DNA from 3 places in the Clostridium neonatale genome. Region 3 is predicted to be linked to each of the others. Evidence: riboswitches for the same ligand, from Rfam matches in the RefSeq annotation. Region 3 holds a riboswitch; each other region holds the start of a gene.

Region 1 (4,220 bases), 1.2 Mb from region 3:
TGGTTTTCCATTATATCTAAAGTTTCTTCTCCAAACTTTTCTATTATCTTCTTAGCAGTTATAGGACCTATTCCATGAATCACACCTGCGCTTAAATATTTTTCAATCCCATCAATTGAGTTTGGAAGAATTTCTTCGTAGTCTTGAATATTAAATTGATTACCAAATTGTTTATGCACTGTCCAGTATCCAGTTAACTTTACATTTTGACCTTCCTTTATAAAAGGTACTGTACCAACAGCGCTAACTAAATTTTTATCAGCTCTAATCCTGCATACAACATATCCTGTTTCTTCACTTTTAAAAACAATATTTTCAACAAAACCATTAAGAACTTCCACTACTATCTCTCCAAACTATGATTTAAACTTATACTTCTCTTTATATTATTTTAATTATATCATAAGTTTAATTTATAATTTTATACTATTTATTGAATACTTCTCTTCTATTATATAAGTACAGGAATATATCATCCTATATTCTTTTATATCCATATTCTCAAAATATATATTTCTAATTTAAGTCAATGTTTATAAACGATTGTCACATATTTTAAATTTTAAAAAAGCAGGAAATTAATTAAAACTTCCTGCTTCTATAAATACTAAATATATTTTTTGATTTCTTCTACCTTATTTAATTGTTCCCATGGCAGATTAAGATCTGTTCTGCCAAAGTGGCCATAAGCAGCTGTTTGCTTATATATAGGTCTTCTTAAATCAAGATCTCTTATTATAGCTCCTGGTCTTAAATCAAATACCTTTTCAACTATTTCAACTATTTTATCATCTGATAGTTTTCCTGTTCCAAAAGTATCAACAGTTATTGATACTGGTTTAGCAACTCCAATAGCGTAAGCTAATTGTATTTCAAGCTTATCAGCTAATCCAGCAGCCACTAAGTTTTTCGCAACCCATCTTGCAGCATAAGCAGCAGATCTATCAACTTTTGTTGGATCTTTTCCTGAGAATGCTCCACCACCATGTCTACCATATCCACCATAAGTATCTACTATAATCTTTCTTCCAGTTAATCCAGAGTCACCTTGTGGTCCACCAACAACAAATCTTCCAGTTGGATTTATAAAATATCTTGTTTTATCATCTAATAATTCTTGTGGTACTACTGCTTTAATAACATGTTCTTTAAGATCCTTTTCTATTTGTTCTAATGTAACATGCTCATCATGTTGAGTAGATATTACTATTGTATCTATTCTCTTTGGTTTTTCATCTTCATATTCAACTGTTACTTGTGTCTTACCATCAGGCCTTAAATAGCCTAATGTACCATCTTTCCTTACTTCAGTAAGTCTTCTTGATAATCTATGAGCCATATGAATTGGTAACGGCATATATGCATCAGTTTCATTTGTAGCAAAACCAAACATCATTCCTTGGTCTCCAGCACCTACTGCTTCAACCTCATCTTTCTCACCTTTTCTTGATTCTAAAGCTTCATCAACACCCATAGCAATATCTGCTGATTGTTCATCTATTGTTGTCATAACAGAACAAGTATCGCAATCAAATCCGTATTTAGCTCTATCATATCCAATTTCTCTAACAGTTTCTCTAACTACTTTAGGAATATCAACATAACAATTTGTTGATATCTCTCCCATTACCATAACCATTCCTGTTGTTGTACATGTTTCACATGCTACTCTAGCATTTGGATCTTGTGCTAAAATTGCGTCTAATACGCCATCTGAAATTTGATCACACATTTTATCTGGATGACCTTCTGTAACTGATTCTGATGTAAATAATCTTCTCATATTTTTCTCCTTCCGCTTGTACTCCTTATCTTTAATCATGAAATAATTCGAGTAAAAGTGAAAAATCTCACACTTCTTAATATTTTTTATACTGTCTTAAAAGAAATACCTTTTATATGCAATAAAAAAACTCTTCGATAAGAAGAGCGCGATTACACAATACTTTCTTATCTTGTAGAAAATCTTTCTACAGGAATTGGCACCTTGTAATTAAACAGGTTGCCGGGTTTCACTGGGCCCTATCCCTCCACCTCTCTTGATAAGAGTAACAATATTTTATTTTCGTAATTTATTCTACCACATAATATTTTTATGGTCAATATTATACAATAAACATAATATATCATATAATCTATAATATATTCTATTCATGCATAAATTGATACAACTATTTACTTTTCAACTTTTATTTCAAGATAAAATAAAAAACTCAGAATAATAATTCTGAGTTTTGGTGGAGGAAGATGGATTCGAACCATCGAAGCGAGACGCAACAGATTTACAGTCTGCCCCCTTTGGCCACTCGGGAATTCCTCCTTAATTGGAGCTGGCAATAGGAATCGAACCTACAACCTGCTGATTACAAGTCAGCTGCTCTACCGTTGAGCCATGCCAGCATATTTCTTATTTAATTGTTATAATATAAATATTTGGTTTAAATGGTGGAGGAAGATGGATTCGAACCATCGAAGCGAGACGCAACAGATTTACAGTCTGCCCCCTTTGGCCACTCGGGAATTCCTCCACAATTGGAGCTGGCAATAGGAATCGAACCTACAACCTGCTGATTACAAGTCAGCTGCTCTACCGTTGAGCCATGCCAGCATATTTATATTTTTTAGATGGTGGGCACAACAGGGCTCGAACCTGTGACCCCCTGCTTGTAAGGCAGGTGCTCTCCCAGCTGAGCTATGCGCCCATCTAATGGTGGAGGAAGATGGATTCGAACCATCGAAGCGAGACGCAACAGATTTACAGTCTGCCCCCTTTGGCCACTCGGGAATTCCTCCATTAAGTTTTGTTGGTGTTTTTGTTCACATCAACAATAGTTAGTATATATTCAAAGTACTTATATTTCAACTCTCATATATGCTTATTTAGATAAATTATATCGCTATATATTCTATTTACTCTTTATTTCTTCATTTTAATACACTAAACATATTTATTTTTTAGTATAGAATTAAGTTCTTCAATATCTATAAGCGGACTTAATATTTCTTCTATTTTTTTATATTCGCTTTCAGGCAATCTCCTTTTTAATTTTCTGAACGCTTTTATGATTTCATCTTCACTACATGTATTAAGCTCTTCTTTTACTAACTCTATTTCAAATGTTGATAATGGTGAAAGTATACTATCAAGTTCCTTTGATTGACTATTATCTAGTTCTTCTAACAGAATTACATCATCAACTTTGCACAAAGATCTTGTATCACTAAATACTTCAGTGCTTTGCATTGGATCATCTTTTTTATTATCTATATCTGGATTCCAAAATAATGCTATAGACATGTTCATTATTAAAGTAAGTGTAAATATTATAAATATAATAATTTTTTTCATTTTCTCCTCCTTACATTAGTATTTATTGCCATTTATTTATTTTTATATACTATTTTTTCATTTTCCTAAATATACATATTCTATAAGGAGGGATGCCTTTAATGAATTTAGATAATAACCATAGTTCCAAAAGCTTTTCATACAAGCTATCTCATGAATTAGAAAAATACATTAATTCTAATACAATAATTGTTTGTATTGGCACTGATAAATGCATAGGTGATTGCCTTGGTCCATTAGTTGGTTCAATATTAACTGAAAATTTCTTTCCATTGCCAGTATACGGGACATTATCAGAACCAATCCACGCACTAAATATAGATGAACGTTTAAATAAAATAAAAGAACTTCATCCAACTGCTAATATCATAGGTATAGATGCATGTCTTGGAAATCAAGATGATATAGGTGAAATTCGCATTAGAGACTATGCTATTCATCCTGGAAAAGGAGTAGGAAAAGAGCTTCCCGAAGTAGGTATGGCTTCTGTAATAGGTATTGTAGATTCTAGCGAAAATTCTGATTTATTCTTTTCTAGAAGCATCCGATTATCTTTTATTATGGATATGGCAAAGATTATATCTAGATCATTAATTAATGCTTATAATTTAAATAATGATTTATTTCCTAAGCTTTCGCTAGACATTTGAATTAATACCTAAGCTTTAATTACTTTTTTAATTTTATAAAAAGCATCGAGAGATTTTCAATAAAAAGAAAATCTCTCGATGTTTTATTCTATAAGAACTATTTGTTGTGAATTTACTTCTCTATCTAATCTATCTAAATACCCTAATACTTCTCCTGATCCATTAACAACACATTCTTCTGCCCCTTCTGCAACTGTCACTGCTACACCGGTTTTAAATTG
Region 2 (4,220 bases), 770 kb from region 3:
ATTTGAAGCTGTCCCCCCACAACCTATTAAGCTTAATGCAAGTACTCCTGCTAATATTGATGATATAATTATTCTTTTTTTCATATTTGATACCCCCATTTAATCAATTCATATTTTACAATGCACAATTCACAAATCAAGTAAAAATTTAAGTTAAAAGCACATTGTACTAATTTAATTTTATTTTGATAATTTATTGTAGAAATAGTTTCCTAAAAATTGTAGTAATTGAACTACTATAATAAGTATTATACAAGTTACTACCATTACATCTGTCTGGAATCTTTGGTATCCATATCTTATTGCTACATCACCAAGTCCTCCTCCACCAATAGCCCCTGCCATAGCTGAATAACCAACTATGCTTATTATTGTTAATGTTATTCCTGACATTATTGATGGTATAGCCTCTTTTAGCATAACTTTAAATATTATTTGGAAATTTGAAGCTCCAAATGCTTTAGCAGCCTCAATAACGCCTTTATCCACTTCTCTTAATGAAGATTCAATAACTCTTGCAACAAAAGGTGCTGCTGCTATTGTAAGTGGAACTATCGCTGCTGTTGTACCAATTGATTTACCTACAATAAATCTTGTTAGTGGTACTATTATTACCATTAATATAACAAACGGAAAACTCCTTAATGTATTTACTATAAAATCTAAAATATTATATATTATTTTATTAGGTTTTAATCCATCATTTGCTGTGACTGTTAGAAGAATTGCTGGTATAAATCCTAATATTACTGCAAAAATTGTTGATGTAAAAACCATGATTAGTGTTTCTTTTAATGCATCTAATACTATCTCACCCATTAATTAAGCACCTCCAATAAGATTTCTTTACCTTCAAGATACTTAATAACAGCATCCTTGTCTTCTTCTTTTATATTTATTACAAGCCCACCTAATACATTTTGTCTGAATTTTTCAAGTTTACCCCAAACTATTGAAAAATCTATATTTAATTCTCTAGCCATCCTAGTTATAAGGGCATTTTCTGAAGAATCACTTGGGAAAAATATTTTAATATTTACTCCATCTTCAGGTAATACCTCATCATCTTCTTCACCTAAGAATTTTTTAAGTGATTTTCCTGGTTGTAAAAATACGTCCTCAACTTTACCTTCTGCTCTAATTTCGCCACCATCTATTAAAGCTACTTTTTCACATATTTCTTTTATTACTTCCATTTGGTGTGTAACCACTACTATGGTTATTCCAAGTTCTTTATTTATTTTCAAAAGTAATGCCAAAATATCTTTTGTTGTTTTTGGATCTAAAGCTGATGTTGCTTCATCACAAAGTAATACCTTAGGTTCTAGTGCTAGTGCTCTTGCTATTGCTACTCTTTGTTTTTGTCCACCACTTAATTCTGATGGTTTATTTTTAACTTTTTCTTCTAGTCCAACTAATTTAAGAAGCTCTAAAACTCTAGTCTTTATTTCTTCCTTACTGTATCCCCAAACTTCAAGAGGAAGAGCTACATTATCAAAAACGTTCTTTCTTTGCATTAGATTAAAGTTTTGAAAAATCATTCCTAAATCTTTTCTAAATTTTCTAAGTTCATAGCTGCTTAATGTAGAAACTTCTTGTCCCATTACATTTACTGTTCCTTCATTATATCCTTCAAGACCATTTATACATCTTAATAGTGTTGATTTACCTGCACCACTATGCCCAATTATTCCGTAAATTTCCCCCTGCTTTATGCTTATTGAAATATCTTTTAAGACTTTAGTTTCCCCAAAACTTTTAACAACATTTTTTATTTCTATCAAAGCACTTTTCCTCCTTGAAGCTGTTTTTGAATTATCGCGATAAAAACAAAAGCGCTAGAGAATAAACCTCTAGCGCATAAAACACTCATTAATTTACTCTCTCATCTACCAGTTTTAAATATAAAAACTGCAGGAATTAGCACCGTATATAATTGGAAAATGAGCCAATCTATCGGTTGCTGGGCTTCATCGGGCCAGTCCCTCCGCCACTCTTGATAAGACTATATATTTAATTTAGCTTCTGTCTGTTATTATAAATATATTTTTTTCATCTGTCAAACAACACCTGAAATATTACTTATCACCTTTTAAAACTTTTTCAATATATATAGTTTTAAATTATCCATTTATCACAATATATTGCTATTTATTGACTACTCTCATAAATTTCTACAATATATTTATTAAATTAATAATTCAATTCGCAAAACTTTTAATTTTTAAGTAATTGTTTACTAAATAAAAATGAATATAAATGCTTCTAAAAAGCCTATATTCATTTACATAATTATAATTTATTATCTATACTTTTCTTTAATAGCTCTGTCAATATCTCTCTTATGAGCCTTTTCCAGCATAGCATCCCTTTTATCGTAATTTTTCTTACCTTTACATATACCTAGTGCAACTTTAACTCTTCCTTGTTTCAAATATAATGATAATGCAATTAATGTATATCCATCCCTAGATACAAGCTCATCAAGTCTTCTAATTTCTTGTTTATGAAGTAATAATTTTCTTTCTCTAAGTGGATCAACATTAAATATATTTCCTTGTTCATATGGAGATACGTGCATATTTTTTATGAATACCTCTCCATTGTATATATCAGCATAGGAATCTTTGAGATTCGCTCTTCCATTTCTTATAGATTTTACTTCTGTTCCTACTAACTCTAATCCTGCTTCTATTGTTTCTTCAACAAAATAATCATGTCTTGCTTTTCTATTTTCAGCTAATGTATTTGAATTTTTCTTTCTTACCATTTTTATCACCTTCTACTTCGGTTAAAATTTCCCTAAATAAAATTATATTATAGCTAGAAATTTTAATCAATTAAATCTTTATAGCTATAATGTCTATTAAATATTCGATTATTTTTCTATTGTCAAATCTTCTTATAACATTTAATTATGCCAGCATCCATTATTTATTATATTGAAGTGGCTGGCATATTAAGGTATTTATATTATATTATTTATTCTTCTATGTTTTCTTGCTCATGCATTATTTCATTTTCTTCATCATCTAAAGTTTTACCTTCTTCTTGGGTAATCTTAAAGAAAATTTCTCTATTATCTATATCTACATGATCACATTGAACTTTTACTTTATCACCAAGCTTATATATTTTTCTAGTTCTTTCACCAATTAAAGATAATTGACTCTCATTATAAACGTAATAATCGTCGTCTAAATCTGTAATATGAACTAATCCTTCTATTGTATTTGGAAGTTCAACAAATACACCAAATGATGTAACCGAAGATATAACTCCTTCAAATTCTTCACCAATTCGATCTTGCATATACTCAGCCTTCTTTAAATCATCAACTTCTCTTTCTGCATCTTGTGCTTTTCTTTCCATTTCTGATGATTGTTTTGATGCCTGACCTACAATATTTTTAAGTTTATTTACTCTCTTTTCATCAATTTCACCATGAAGATGCTCTTTTATGATTCTATGAATTTGTAAATCAGGATATCTTCTTATTGGAGAAGTAAAATGACAATAATATTTAGCAGCCAAGCCAAAATGTCCTGTACATTCAGGTGCATATCTAGCCTGCATCATTGAACGTAATAATAATGTACTTACTACGGTTTCCTCATTTTTACCCTTTACTTTCTCTAATATTTCTTGGAACATCTTTGGATGAATATCCTCTTTCCAATGAATTGTATAGCCTAAATTATAAATAAATTCTTTAAATTTAGCCAATTTCTCTTCATCTGGATTTTCATGAATTCTATATACAAAAGGCATATGTGTCCAAAACATATGCTCAGCTACAGTTTCATTAGCTGCAAGCATAAATTCTTCTATCATTCTATTTGCAATTGCCCTTTCGTAAGGCTTTATTTCTATTGGCTTTCCAAGCTCATTTAAAACAATCTTAGCTTCTGCTATTTCAAAGTCAATAGCTCCTCTTTTTTCTCTTTTTGTTCTTAAGATAGTGCAAAGTTCTTCCATAAGTTTAAAGTCATCATATAAATAATCATATCTCTTTATCAATTCTTCATCATGATCTCTTAACATTTTAGTTACATCTGTATATGTCATTCTTTCATTTGTCTTAATTACAGATTCAACAATCTCATGATCTACAACCTTACCTTTTGAGTTTATTTCCATAAAGCATGTAAGTGTAAGTCTATCAACCTTTGGATTTAATGAACAAATTCCATTTGATAACTTTCTAGGCAGCATTGGAA
Region 3 (4,220 bases):
TTCCCCATTAACTGAATTTAATATTGGCTTACCATTATAATATCTAAGTCCAGTTTCAATTGCATTTACGTCTGATGAATCTATTTGAAGAGGAATATCTAATATTCCTTGTATTTCCTTCACAACCTTATGCATCATATTAGGCTCATCAATCTCTGGTAATCCAACATTAACATCTAGAATATGTGCACCACCTTCAACCTGTGCAACAGCTGTATTTAAAATATAATCTAAATCATCATTAATGAGTGCTTGTTTAAATAACTTCTTTCCTGTCGGATTTATTCTTTCCCCAACAATTCTAATTCTATCTATACGAACTACTTTTGATGGTGTACAAACTGCCGAATAATAGTTTATTTCTTTATTTTTTAATTCTATATTTCTAGTTCTAATACATAATTCTCTTATATATTCTGGAGTAGTTCCACAACATCCTCCAATGATTCTTACTCCTTTATCAACAAAACCACATAAAGTTTCAGCAAACTCTTCCTTGGTTACATCATATTTAGTTTCATTGCCTATTGATAATGTAGGAAGTCCTGCATTTGGCTGAACCATTACTGGAATATTAGATAAGCTACATATTTCTTCAATAACAGGTTTAAGCTGCTTAGGTCCAAGTGAACAGTTTACACCAAGAGCATCTACCCCTAATCCTTCAAGTACCAATACCATTGATTCGGGTGAACATCCTGTAAATGTTCTTCCATTTTCCTCAAAAGTCATAGTTGCAAATATAGGTAAATCACTATTTTCCTTTGCAGCAAGTATAGCTGCTTTAAGCTCATAAAGGTCTGTCATAGTTTCTAAAAGTATTATATCTACTCCACATTTTACCCCCTCAACTATTTGCCTTTTGAATATTTCATAGGCTCTATCAAAGCTTAATGTTCCCATAGGCTCCAATAATTCTCCTATTGGTCCTATATCTAAAGCTATATAGGCAGCACTATTCCCTTTAGCTTTTTTTGCAATATTAACTGCTGCACTTACTGCTTCTTCTACTTCCATATTACAAAGTTTAAGTTTTAGTTCATTTGCACCAAATGTATTAGTAGTTATTACATTTGCACCATTTTCTATATATTCTCTATGTATATCTTCTATTATAGATGGTGATGTTATATTTAAAAGTTCAGGATTCTCACCTAACTTTAATCCCTTTTTTTGAAGCATTGTTCCCATAGCCCCATCAAATATTAAAATATTATTTTTTATAAATTCTTTAAGCCCCACAACTTTCGCCCTCTCTTCTAAAACTACAGTTTTCATAATTACTACATTCTTTGCAGCTCTTTTTTTTCTTACTAACTCCTTTTTCAATAATGCCAATTATCGCTGTTACAGATTTTCTTGGAAACAATAGGTTGTTTTCTGATGCTATAAGTCCTATTCTTTTTTGAGCATCCAATGTTCTTAAAAAACTATTTTGCACATCTAATGGTAAATCACCATATCCAGGACTATATCTAAAAGTTATATCCATATTATCATTTTCTGCTTTTTTTCTTACTTCCTCTTCAACTATGTCGCACACTTCTTCAACTGCTGTTGTAGCACAAGAATCTAGTATTAAAGCTTTAGTTAAATTAGTTTTCTCATATAATCTAGTCTTTCTTTCAATATCATTTCCAATTGTTACTGCCATAAGTACACATTTGTTTGAATTAAAAAGATGATTTTTTATATCTTTTCCTGTTAATTGTAGATTAGTACCTAATATTTCTACACCTTCGTCTATAATTTTAATATCTTTGTATTCATATATTACTCTTGGAGTTATTATTTCTTTAACTTCCTTTATGCATTCATCGATAGTATTCATTATCTTTTCATCTATAATTTGGTCTTTATACCCGAGATATCTTAATACTTCTTCTTTATTTATACTAATATTAAATTCATTCATATTATTCCCCATAAACATTTAAATTTTATTTTATAATAATTAATAAAAACTTTCTACGCTTTTACTACTCATTTCAAATTCCTCCTAATACTATTCCATAATTATATAAAAAAAAGTCTAAAGGCATTCCTCTAGACTTAACTTTCTATTAAAATACCTTATCTATCAGTTTAATACTGCAGGATTTAGCACCACATATAGTATATGAACCATATTGGTTGCTGGGTTTCATTGGGCCAGTCCCTCCACCTCTCTTGATAAGTTAATATTCATTTTTTAATAATTATATACTATCTGCTTAAATTTGTAAAGTTAGTATTTAAACATTTTACCAGTATATTGTATAACAAGTTTATTGTTTAAATAATAACAAAAAAATAGAAATTGAGCTACAAAGTATACTTACTATCATTATATACTTAACAACCTGCTTAGGAGTAAAACCTTTCGCTTCTAGTCTAAAATGTATTTGACTTCTATCTGCTTGATATACAGGTTTACCTTCTGAAAATCTTTTAAAAATAACAAATAAATTATCAAATATAGGTACTGCAAGTGCAAATATTGGGATAAAAAGACTCATTACCGTAGCAGATTTAAAAGCTCCATCTAATGCAGTTATACTTAATAAAAATCCTAAAAGATTAGCTCCGGAATCTCCCATAAATACTTTTGCCGGATATTTATTATAATATAAAAATCCTGCAATACTTCCAACTAATCCAATAGAAATTAGAGCCGAAACATTCCGCCCTAATATTATTGCTGCCACAAAAAATGTAATAGATGATATTAAAGATATACCACCAGCTAATCCATCCATACCATCAGACCAGTTTATAACAGTAGTTACTCCAAAAATCCATGTTATTGTTAATATAAACTGTAACGTCGGATTTAATAGTATGAATTCTGATGTAAATGGATTTGTAAAGCCTTTAAAAATTATACCAGCTTTAAACACAAGAATAGCTGATAAAAGCTGAATTATTAATCTTGGCAAAATAGGAAACTCTTTTCCCTTAGTCTTATAATAATCATCAACAAGTCCTATTAATACTATAAATGTAGCACCAATAAATATCATTATTTGCTGCTTTGCTTCATCTCCTACAAATAATAAATATGAAACAAAGAATCCTATGTATAGTGCTATTCCTCCACATAAAGGAGTTGGTGATTTATGTTTTTTTCTCTTATTAGGTTTATCTGTAAATCCAATCTTTTCAGATAATTTCATAAGAAGTGGCATTATGGCAAATGACACTATAAATGCAACCACCATTGCTATTATGTAATTCATTGTATCTACTCCTTAGTAAAATTATATATAAATACTTATTATATATAAATACTTATTATATATCCATTTTAATTACCTATTAGATTATACTATTAAAGGGACTTATTATCAATTACAAAATTATTAAGCTTTATCCTTTTACATGGTAAATTATATTATAAAAAACAAGATGAGTATTCAAAAATTAAAATATTATTTTTAAACACTCTCTGTTCATCAACTTATTTATACTATTTAACCATATATCATGTTAGTAATTTAATTTTTTCTCCTGAATAAATTAAATTAGGATTCTTCAAATTATTATATTTTGCAATTTCTTGCCATGTCTTATTATTTTCACTTGCTATTTTAGTTAGATTATCACCAGATTTCACTACATATACAATTTCCTTTGAAGTAGTAGCGATAACTTTAACATTACTTTCAGTTTTCACAACTTCATATTGTTCATTTTCTCTATTTTTTAAGCTTTCATTTGAAGCTATAGAGTTTCCTTTAACCTGTATTCTTCCACTAACTTCACAGCCTTTTGTTCCATTATTGTTTAAATAGTTTGCAAATATTTCTTCATATGTTCCAAATTCAGCCACTACCTTAGTTTTAAATACGCCATAGCCATCTCCACCTTCTGATAAGAAATCATTTATGGCTACTGTGTATTCTTTAGTGCCATCAATTAAGTTATTATTTACCTTCACATCATATACTCTGCTGCCAACAGGTTTAGATTGATCAAAGACAAATGTTATTCCACTTACTTGTAAGAAACCTCCTTGTGTTTCTGGGTATCCACTTACAGATACTTCTAACGCTTTCTTTACATCTCTTCCATTTAGTTTTATAACCTGAATTGTATTTCCAAATGGAAATAATTCTGCTATTTTACCTTTTGTAACACGACCTGCTGGTATAGACGTTCTTATATTACCTCCATTTACAAATGCTATATCTGATTTAGTTTCTGCTCTTATTGCATCCGCTGATAAATTTCCAAGATTA

What was found. Region 3 has a riboswitch for S-adenosylmethionine ahead of CNEONATNEC86_RS08110 (vitamin B12 dependent-methionine synthase activation domain-containing protein). Riboswitches for the same ligand answer to the same signal wherever they lie in the genome.
Region 1: it holds a riboswitch for S-adenosylmethionine, as region 3 does, so the genes downstream of both, metK (methionine adenosyltransferase) here and CNEONATNEC86_RS08110 (vitamin B12 dependent-methionine synthase activation domain-containing protein) in region 3, are expected to answer to the same signal.
Region 2: it holds a riboswitch for S-adenosylmethionine, as region 3 does, so the genes downstream of both, CNEONATNEC86_RS04585 (methionine ABC transporter ATP-binding protein) here and CNEONATNEC86_RS08110 (vitamin B12 dependent-methionine synthase activation domain-containing protein) in region 3, are expected to answer to the same signal.

What each region holds. Positions count from the first base shown of each region.
Region 1 is NZ_UICR01000001.1:576,202-580,421, reverse strand. It holds gene recD2 (SF1B family DNA helicase RecD2) at 1-341, opposite strand, end outside; gene metK (methionine adenosyltransferase) at 608-1,783, opposite strand; SAM riboswitch class I at 1,948-2,049, opposite strand; tRNA gene CNEONATNEC86_RS02800 (tRNA-Tyr) at 2,236-2,320, opposite strand; tRNA gene CNEONATNEC86_RS02795 (tRNA-Thr) at 2,326-2,400, opposite strand; tRNA gene CNEONATNEC86_RS02790 (tRNA-Tyr) at 2,444-2,528, opposite strand; tRNA gene CNEONATNEC86_RS02785 (tRNA-Thr) at 2,534-2,608, opposite strand; tRNA gene CNEONATNEC86_RS02780 (tRNA-Val) at 2,627-2,702, opposite strand; tRNA gene CNEONATNEC86_RS02775 (tRNA-Tyr) at 2,709-2,793, opposite strand; gene CNEONATNEC86_RS02770 (hypothetical protein) at 2,939-3,349, opposite strand; gene yyaC (spore protease YyaC) at 3,451-3,999, shown strand; gene mreB (rod shape-determining protein MreB) at 4,083-4,220, opposite strand, start outside.
Region 2 is NZ_UICR01000001.1:1,000,244-1,004,463, reverse strand. It holds gene CNEONATNEC86_RS04595 (MetQ/NlpA family ABC transporter substrate-binding protein) at 1-84, opposite strand, end outside; gene CNEONATNEC86_RS04590 (methionine ABC transporter permease) at 181-819, opposite strand; gene CNEONATNEC86_RS04585 (methionine ABC transporter ATP-binding protein) at 819-1,784, opposite strand; SAM riboswitch class I at 1,883-2,006, opposite strand; gene smpB (SsrA-binding protein SmpB) at 2,303-2,770, opposite strand; gene rnr (ribonuclease R) at 2,983-4,220, opposite strand, start outside.
Region 3 is NZ_UICR01000001.1:1,770,171-1,774,390, reverse strand. It holds gene CNEONATNEC86_RS08115 (homocysteine S-methyltransferase family protein) at 1-1,242, opposite strand, end outside; gene CNEONATNEC86_RS08110 (vitamin B12 dependent-methionine synthase activation domain-containing protein) at 1,232-1,915, opposite strand; SAM riboswitch class I at 2,071-2,179, opposite strand; gene CNEONATNEC86_RS08105 (MraY family glycosyltransferase) at 2,268-3,218, opposite strand; gene CNEONATNEC86_RS08100 (5'-nucleotidase C-terminal domain-containing protein) at 3,464-4,220, opposite strand, start outside.